One region of the Bacillus sp. SSR7 genome, then DNA from elsewhere that is predicted to be linked to it. Evidence: predicted binding sites of a transcription regulator. Region 1 holds the regulator's gene; the other holds the start of a gene.
What was found. Region 1 encodes Rex, which represses fermentation and respiration genes when NADH is low (regulators of the CRP and FNR family bind a similar motif). Its sites were predicted from a motif close to TTGTGAAATATTTCACAA; they were not measured.
Positions count from the first base shown of each region.

Region 2: adhE (bifunctional acetaldehyde-CoA/alcohol dehydrogenase) is a predicted target of Rex. The motif match lies at 2,522-2,539, and genes of this name have one in related genera.

Region 1 is NZ_JBVVXV010000030.1:8,030-12,884, forward strand. It holds gene groES (co-chaperone GroES) at 1-116, opposite strand, end outside; gene AC0NJG_RS28010 (CPBP family intramembrane glutamic endopeptidase) at 518-1,267, shown strand; gene AC0NJG_RS28015 (YdiK family protein) at 1,264-1,455, shown strand; gene AC0NJG_RS28020 (redox-sensing transcriptional repressor Rex) at 1,485-2,114, opposite strand; gene AC0NJG_RS28025 (ABC-F family ATP-binding cassette domain-containing protein) at 2,302-4,236, shown strand; gene tsaD (tRNA (adenosine(37)-N6)-threonylcarbamoyltransferase complex transferase subunit TsaD) at 4,657-4,855, opposite strand, start outside.
Region 2 is NZ_JBVVXV010000002.1:140,071-144,925, reverse strand. It holds gene adhE (bifunctional acetaldehyde-CoA/alcohol dehydrogenase) at 1-2,326, opposite strand, end outside; gene AC0NJG_RS04700 (bifunctional cystathionine gamma-lyase/homocysteine desulfhydrase) at 2,586-3,719, opposite strand; gene AC0NJG_RS04695 (O-acetylserine dependent cystathionine beta-synthase) at 3,723-4,646, opposite strand; gene mtnN (5'-methylthioadenosine/S-adenosylhomocysteine nucleosidase) at 4,729-4,855, opposite strand, start outside.

The DNA of each region.
Region 1 (4,855 bases):
ACTTTACCCTCTTGTGGTTTTTCTTTTGCTGTGTCTGGTAATACAATACCACTTGCTGTTTTTTCTTCCGCTTGAACAAGCTCAATTACAACGCGATCACCTAATGGCTTTAGCATGAACAATAACCTCCTCATTTTGTTATGTAAATTTTATTTATTAGCACTCAAGTCACTCGAGTGCTAACACACTTATAATAATAAATAATCTCAATTTCTTTTGCAAGTAAAAAAATCATAATTTTTTCGCAAATTAAGCTATAAACTTTTCTATATAGAGTTCCTCTTCTTCTACCTTTACTATATGAATCGTTGTTTCCACTACTCGTATGTTACAATATGAAAGGACACCCTAAGTTGTTTTCGCTACACACACAACTTTCTCCTGTCTTCTATTATAATTTCAATTAAGGATTTACAAAAAAAACATAATGTAAGTAAAGTTTATATCGTAGGTAGCATCTTTACATGTTATCCTACCTTATCTCATACACTAGAGTTAGAAAGGATGGTTAAACCATTTGAAAAAACAATATTGGTGGGTTATCGTTACATACATTTTAATGCAGTTATCATCAATTGCTGGATTACCACTTCTCCTGAAAACTGGACTTTATGATAACAGGGGATTTACTAGAGAAGAGAAATTACAACTCATAACTGGTCATTGGGCAATCATTAGCTTCTTTATTGCATTATGTATCGTACTTTGGTTACTTAGAACAGATATTCGCGACAGACATTTAGATACAAAGCGTTCTACTGTTCCAGCTACGATTGGTTGGATTTTTATCGGGTTCTTCTTAGCATTTTTCTCGCAAAGTATTGCTGGTATGATTGAAATGTATGTATTAGGTATTAAACCTGGATCTGAAAATACAGCGAGACTTATGGATATCGCAAGAACGACACCTTGGTTCCTTATCGTCATCTCTATAATAGGACCTATTTTGGAAGAAATCGTATTTAGAAAAATTTTATTTGGTACACTTTATAAGAAGTTTAACTTCTTTATTGCTGCTATCATTAGTTCTCTCGTATTCGCAGCAATTCATTTTGATTTCACTCACTTATTGGTATACACTGCTATGGGGCTCGTATTCGCTTTCTTATATGTAAAAACAAAGCGTATTATTGTCCCTATCGCAGCTCATGTTGCAATGAATACATTAGTTGCAATTGCTCAAGTTTTAGTGAGTAGCGAACAAATTCAAGAAATGATTAAAGAAGCTGAAAAAATGCAAGGCTTTATCGGAGGATTTTTAGTATGAGAAACTCACCATTGTTCATGGCTGCATTGTATTTCCTTCTAGGATGTATCTTTACACGCTTCGCCATTACGAACGTAACAGATACAATTTGGAATATGTGGACAATACTATTTGCAGTTATGGCAACGATTGATTTTAATTTGGCACTTCGCCTTATCTTAGTTAAATTCACAAAGAAAAAACAATAATAAAACGCAGAGGTCGCTTCCTCTGCGTTTTATTGTGGATAATTCTTCAAAAAGTAAACTAACGTTTGTAACTCTACTGCTAAATCAATATGATGAATTCTTATATTGTCTGACACATTTAAGCGTGCTGGTGTAAAATTCAAAATACCATGCACGTTTGTTTCTGCCAATCTATCGGCTACAGATTGTGCTACTGTAGCGGGTACTGTTAATATTGCCACTTGTATATCAGTTGATAAACGTTCTTCTAATTCATCTAAGTGATATACAGGAATGCCTCCGATTTCTGTTCCAACTTTCTCTTCACTAACATCAAACGCCATTTCAATTTTTGTATTATTGTTTTTCGTGAAATTATAATGTAAGAAAGCGGTCCCTAAATTACCTACTCCAATAAGCGCTACACGTGTTATATCATCTTGGTCGAGTGTTTCACGGAAAAATGATAATAAATAATTTACGTTATATCCATATCCTTTTTTCCCTAATGCTCCAAAGTATGAGAAATCTCTTCGAATTGTTGCGGAATCAACCTTTACCGCTTCACTTAATTCGGCTGATGAAACACGTTGCTTACCAGACAAAGATAAGTTTTGGATAAATCGATAGTATAGAGGCAATCTCTTAGCAGTGGCTTGTGGAATTTTCTGCTGCTCCATATAACCTCTCCTCTCTTCCTATCTTTATTCATATGCTTTAATCAAATACAGAAGTTTAGCACTTATTAAATTCCTTGTATAATAGAAAGAAGAAGTATTCTCTCTGTATTTTAAACTATACACTATTTTTAGTATGATTGAGAAATATAAACATGGCAAAGTTAAGAAATTATTTGAGGTGAAAACATTGATTTTATTACAAGTAAACGCGCTTTCGAAATTATACGGTGCAGAAACGATTCTTGCAAACATAAAATTAGAAGTTCAAACGAAAGATCGTATCGCATTAGTCGGACGAAATGGAGCCGGAAAATCTACATTATTAAAAATAATAGCGGGTGAGCTATCTCATGATAGTGGCGAAATTATAAAACCGAAAGATGTCTCAATTGGATATCTAGCTCAAAATACCGGTTTAGAAACGTCTTTAACAATTTGGGATGAAATGTTAACCGTCTTTACACACTTGCAGCAAATGGAGACAAAACTTCGAAGGCTAGAGCAAGAGATGGGAAAAGAAGAAAACTTTTCAAACGAGGCTACATATGAAAGATTATTAGCTGATTATGACCAATTACAATTAGATTATAAAGATCAAGGTGGCTATCAGTACGAAGCAGATATCCGTTCGATTTTAAGTGGTCTTGGCTTCCCAGTTGAAACGCACCAGACGACGATTTCTACATTAAGCGGTGGACAAAAAACACGATTAGCTCTCGGTAAATTATTATTAACGAAACCAGACCTACTTATTTTGGACGAGCCTACAAACCATTTAGACATCGAAACATTAACATGGCTTGAACAATATTTACAAGGTTATCCTGGCGCAATACTAATCGTTTCCCATGACCGTTATTTCTTAGATAAACTTGTTACACAAGTATATGAAATTTCGAATAAAGAAAGTAGACGATTTGTTGGTAACTACAGTAAATATTTAGACTTAAAATCAGCACTATACGAGCAAGAAATGAAACGTTATGAAAAACAACAAGATGAAATCGCTAAGCTAGAGGACTTCGTTCAAAAAAATATAGCTCGTGCATCTACGACAAAACGTGCGCAAAGCCGTCGTAAACAATTAGATCGTATGGAACTATTAACAAGACCATTAGGTGACTCTAAGTCAGCTTCCTTCCACTTCGATATTGAAAAACAAAGTGGAAATGATGTGTTACAAGTAAAGGATGCAACTATCGGCTATGATAAGGATCCAATTATTGAACATGTAACAATGCGCTTAACTCGCGGAGATAGCGTTGCTTTAGTTGGTCCAAATGGAATTGGGAAATCCACATTATTAAAATCAATTGTGAATAAGCTACCACTATTACATGGTGATGTTTCTTTCGGATCCAATGTATCTGTTGGTTACTATGATCAAGAACAAGCCAATTTAACATCTTCTAAGCGCGTTTTAAATGAGTTATGGGATGAATATCCACTGCAACCCGAAAAAGAAATTCGCACGATACTAGGTAACTTCTTATTCACAGGAGATGATGTACTAAAACCAGTATCATCTCTTAGTGGTGGACAAAAAGCTCGATTAGCTCTCGCAAAACTTATGATGCAAAAATCGAATTTATTAATTCTCGATGAGCCTACAAACCATCTTGATTTAAATAGTAAAGAGATTTTGGAGAATGCTTTGATTGATTATCCTGGTACTCTTCTCTTTGTATCTCATGACCGCTACTTTATTAATCGTGTAACGACGACCGTTGTTGAGTTATCAACAGAAGGTGCACAGGAATATTTAGGGGACTATGATTACTACGTTGAAAAGAAAAATGAGATGATTGAACGTGCTGAATTTGAACAACAAGAACAGCAAGAAAATCAGGCACCTGTTCAAAAAACCGTAGCTCCAGAAAAATTAAATTATCTCGAAGAAAAAGAGCGCAAAAAGTTGGAGCGTCAACGCACTCGAAAAATCGAGGAACTAGAACAAAATATCGTAGAATTCGAAGAAGAAATTGCTACGTTAGAAGATCAACTTTGCTTACCAGAAATATATGCAGATTATGAAAAGGCTAGTGAAATTACAACGAAAAAGCAAACACTACAAGAACAACTTGATGCTTGTATGGCAGAATGGGAAGAATTGCATTTATAAGAGTATGAATAAGAAGGATGTCTCATCAGTCGGGATTTTTGACGATGGGACATCCTTTTTATCTTCTAGCCATGGTCAACCTCTATTGTATAAACGATTCGACACGAGATATCGATTTACCGACAAGGTTTGACAATATTAGCCCCCCCTTATAATAAGGGCATATTTCAAAATGTTTTTTAGAGATACCTTCTTCGTTTTTATTTCCCGAAAAAGGATAGATTCAAAGGTCAGACTTCATCTATTTTATCCACAAGTTTATACACATATCCACCTTTATAAAATAAACATCTAAATAACTTTTCCACATTATCCACAACCAACAAAAAAGTTATCAACATTTTATATACACAATAAAACCCATATTATCAACAGATAATATGGGTTTTATCCACAAGCTGTGGTTAATTTTGTGTATAACTATGCTTCGATATCTAATCCCGGATTAGCATTTAAAGCTAATGTAGCACGTTTTCCTTGTTCATATGCAATTGTACCTGCCGCTGCAATCATTGCTGCATTATCTGTGCATAAAGATAGAGGAGGAATAATTAGCTCTACATTTTCTTTTTGTGCAAATTCTGCTTCTAAACGTGCACGAAGTCCTTTATTCGCAGCT
Region 2 (4,855 bases), on a different contig from region 1:
CGGCTACAAAGTGCTCATATTTTGGGAACAATGCGTGTTTTCTTGGCTTAATAGCATTATACCGAACTACGTGCGGCATAAGAATTGCATTCGCACGCCCATGTGGAATATGAAATTCTGGTCCAATTTTATGTGCTAAGCTGTGATTAATACCTAGAAAAGCATTTGCAAATGCCATTCCTGCGATTGCAGAAGCATTGTGCATTTTTTCTCGTGCTTCTTCATCATTTCCATCTTTAAATGCTCTTGGTAAATATTTAAATACGAGATCAATGGCCTTTAATGCTAATCCATCTGTATAGTCATTTGCTAAAACAGACACATACGCCTCGATTGCATGCGTTAATACGTCCATGCCAGTGTCTGCTGTTACATGTGGTGGTACTGTCATTACAAATTGTGGATCAACAATTGCTACATCTGGCGTTAATTCATAATCCGCGAGTGGATACTTTATATTATTTTTCTTATCTGTAATAACCGCAAATGGCGTCACTTCTGATCCTGTTCCAGATGTTGTTGGAATGGCAACAAACTGCGCCTTACTTCCTAATTCCGGATATTTACATGTACGTTTTCTTATATCTAAAAACTTCTGTTTAATTCCATAGAATGTTGTTTCTGGGTGCTCATAGAAAAGCCACATCCCTTTTGCTGCATCCATCGCTGAACCACCACCAAGTGCGATAATTACATCCGGCTGAAAACTTCTCATCATTTCCGCCCCTTTAAACACAGTTTCATCTGATGGATCTGGCTCAACCTCAAAGAAAACTTCAACTTTCACATCATTTGCATGTTTACGTAAATAATGCGAGACCGTATCTACATATCCGTGCTCAACCATTCCTGGATCCGTTACAATAAATGCACGTGAAATGTTAGGCATATTTGCTAAATATGCTGTCGCATGTTTTTCAAAATAAATTTTTGGTGGTAATTTGAACCACTGCATATTCTTTTTTCTATTTGCCAACCTTTTTATATTTAATAAATGCGTCGCTGTTACGTTTTGAGAAACCGAGTTTTTCCCGTAGGAACCGCAACCAAGCGTAAGTGATGGAGTAAATCCATTATATATGTCACCGATTCCACCTTGTGATGAAGGGGCATTTACAATAAGGCGGCAAGCTTTCATACGTAATCCAAATTGCTTTTGCACTTCTTTATTTACAGAATGGATAACTGCTGAATGTCCTAAACCACCGAGGTTTAACATTTCTTCACAATATGTAAATCCTTCTTCTAATGAATTTGCTTTTACACAAGCTAATACTGGACTTAACTTCTCACGAGATAGTGGATATGCGGCTCCGATGCCTTGTATTTCAGCTACAAGCATTTTTGTATTTTTAGGTACAGTAATTCCAACTAATTCGGCAATATACTGTGCTGATTTCCCTACAATATCACTATTTACTGCACATGTATTTTCATTAATAACAAGCTTTTCTAATTTACTTCTCTCTTCCTCGGTTACAAAATAACAATCATTTTCAATCATTTCTGTTTTCACATCATCATAAATTTCCTTGTCTACAATAATTGCTTGTTCTGATGCACAAATCATACCATTATCAAATGTTTTAGATAAAATCAAATCATTAACCGCTCGTTTTATATGCGCTGATTTCTCTATATAACATGGTACATTACCAGGACCTACACCTAGCGCTGGTTTTCCAGTAGAATAAGCTGATTTCACCATACCAGCCCCTCCCGTTGCCAAAACAAGCGCCACACCTTCATGGTTCATTAATTGTTTCGTTGCTTCGACAGAAGGTTTTTCAATCCACTGAATACAATGTTTTGGTGCCCCCGCCTTCACCGCTGCATCGTATACTGTTTTCGCAGCTGCAATAGAACAGTTTTGTGCGGAAGGATGAAATGCGAAAATAATTGGATTTCTCGTTTTTATCGCGATTAATGCTTTAAACATTGTTGTCGACGTTGGATTCGTTACTGGCGTTACCCCAGCTACTACACCAACAGGTTCAGCAATTTCTATCATCTCTTCGTGAGGATCCTCGTGAATAATCCCTACTGTTTTATCTTTCTTTATGCTATGCCAAATATATTCAGTAGCAAAAATATTTTTAATGCATTTATCTTCGTATACACCACGACCTGTTTCTTCAACAGCCAACTTCGCAAGTGGCATATGTTGATCAACACCTGCTAATGCCATTTCATGAACAATGTTGTCAATTTGCTCTTGTGTAAAACTTTCTAATGCTTGTAAAGCCTTCCGACCGTTATTCACTAACGTATCTATCATCTCTTTTACTTCCTGCATTTCATTTACAACTTTCTCTTTGACTACCATGTAAATTCCTCCTATTCTGCTATCGTGGACTAAATAAGACCCTACAGGTCATAATTAGTCCCGATTAGTGCAAAAAAAATAGAATTGCTTTCCTACATGAACCTCATTGTTTGTGAAATATTTCACAAGATTGTTCGTGAGTAACACTTCATGAATTCAATATACATGAAATCATTTCATTTGTGTATGTCTATTTTGTGAAATATTTCACAAAATAATGTAGTAAAAATGCACTGCCTATACTAGCAGTGCATTTTTACTACGCTAACGCTTGTGCTAAATCTTCAATTAAATCTTCTCCGTCTTCAATACCGACAGAAATTCGAATTAATGTATCTGTAATTCCTAATTCTTTGCGACGATCTGCTGGGATTGATGCATGTGTCATTTGAGAGGGGATAGAAATTAAACTTTCTACTGCTCCTAAACTTTCAGCCAGTGTAAAGTATTGTAATTTCTCAAGTACTTTATTTAATGTTTCTTCGCTATCTACATCAAATGAGATAATAGCACCAAATCCATTTGCTTGTTCTGTTGCCAGTTCATGGTTTTGATGTGACTCAAGGCCTGGGTAATATACTTTATTTACTTTTGGGTGGTTATTTAAAAACTCAGCAATTGCACGTGAATTCGTTTCATGCTCTTCCATTCGAATTCCTAATGTTTTTAAACCACGAAGTAGTAAGAAACTATCTTGCGGGCCAAGAATGCCGCCTGTTGAGTTTTGTACAAAGTGAAGGTCTTCTGCTAATTGCTGGCTATTTACAACTACTAGACCTGCAACTACGTCACTATGACCTCCTAAATATTTCGTTGCACTATGAAGTACAATGTCTGCTCCTAAAGAAATTGGCGACTGCCAATATGGCGTCATGAATGTGTTATCAATAATTGTTAATAAATCTTTCTCTTTAGCAAGAGTAGATATTTTTTTAATATCAGTAATTTTTAGTAATGGATTCGTTGGTGTTTCTACATAAATCGCTTTTGTATTTGGACGAATCGCTTCTGCAACTTCCTCTAAGTTTGTTGTATCTACAAATGTATGCTCAATACCGAAGCGGTTTAATACTTTCGTAATCACGCGGTACGTTCCACCATACACATCATCTGTTAAAATAACGTGGTCACCTTTTGAGAATAGCATAATTGTAGCTGTAATGGCAGCCATTCCTGAACCAAATGCAAAACCAGCATGACCGTTTTCTAATACAGCGATCATTTCTTCTAAAGCTGCACGTGTTGGGTTGCCTGTACGTGAATATTCATATCCTTGATGCTTACCAACTGCCTCTTGTTTGTACGTACTCGTTTGATAAATCGGTACATTTACAGATCCAGTTGAAGGTTCTCCTATGCGAATACCATGAATTAACTTTGTCTTTGCTCTCATTTTTTATTCCCATCCTTTGTATATGTCTTTACTTAAATAGCGCTCACTACTATCAGGAAAAATCGTTACAATATTTGTACCTGGCGCCGCTTTCTCTGCTTCAAGTAAGCTTGCATGAAATGCTGCTCCTGAAGAGCTTCCAACGAGAAGACCTTCTTTTTGCGCTAATTCTTTCACTCGTAAAAATGCATTTCGATCAGAAATTGTATGAATTTCATCAAAATAAGATGTTTTCAAAAATGGCGGGATGAATTCAAGGCCAATCCCTTCTGTTTCATGTGAGCCAGCTTTACCACCATTTAAAATAGATCCTTCTGGTTCCACAATAACCGTTTTTATATCTACATTTTTTTCTTTCAAATAAGATGCAGTCCCCATGAATGTACCACCAGTTCCTGCTCCTGCAACAAATATGTTAATCTCTCCATTAAGTGCCGACCAAAGTTCAGGACCTAGTGTTTTGAAATAAGCACGAGGGTTTGCTTCATTCGCAAACTGACTTGGAGAGTATGAATTCGGTATGTCATTTACTAACTCTTTCGCTTTTGCTATTGCGCCTGTCATTCCTTGCTCAGTCGGTGTATGCACGACCGTTGCACCTAGTGCTTTCATTAATTCTTGTTTTTCAATACTAAATTTCTCTGGTACACAAACAATAACGCGCAAATCATGTTGTAACGCTGCAAGTGCCAGTCCAATACCAGTATTTCCAGCAGTCGGTTCAATAATTGTTCCGCCCTGGGTAACAAGCCCTTTTTCGAGCGCATCTTCGATTAATTCTCTTCCTAAACGATCCTTAACGCTTCCACCTGGGTTATAAAATTCAAGCTTCGCAAATAAACGGACCCCTTCTGGAAGTGAAAAACGAGTAATCTCTACAATTGGTGTATGACCAATTAGCTCATGAACTCCACGATATACATTCATCGTGTTCTCCCCCTTATTTGCCAATAAAGAAAAGGCAACTGTATGTATTTTCTTTATATGAGACAGTTGCCTTTTTGTTACATTACTTTAACTCTTCTAGTACTTTTACGATAAAGTTTGTAGAATGAAGAGCTGCTTGATCTAAAAATTGATCAAATGAAACATTTGATTCTTTACCAGCAATATCAGAAAGTGCACGAATGATAACA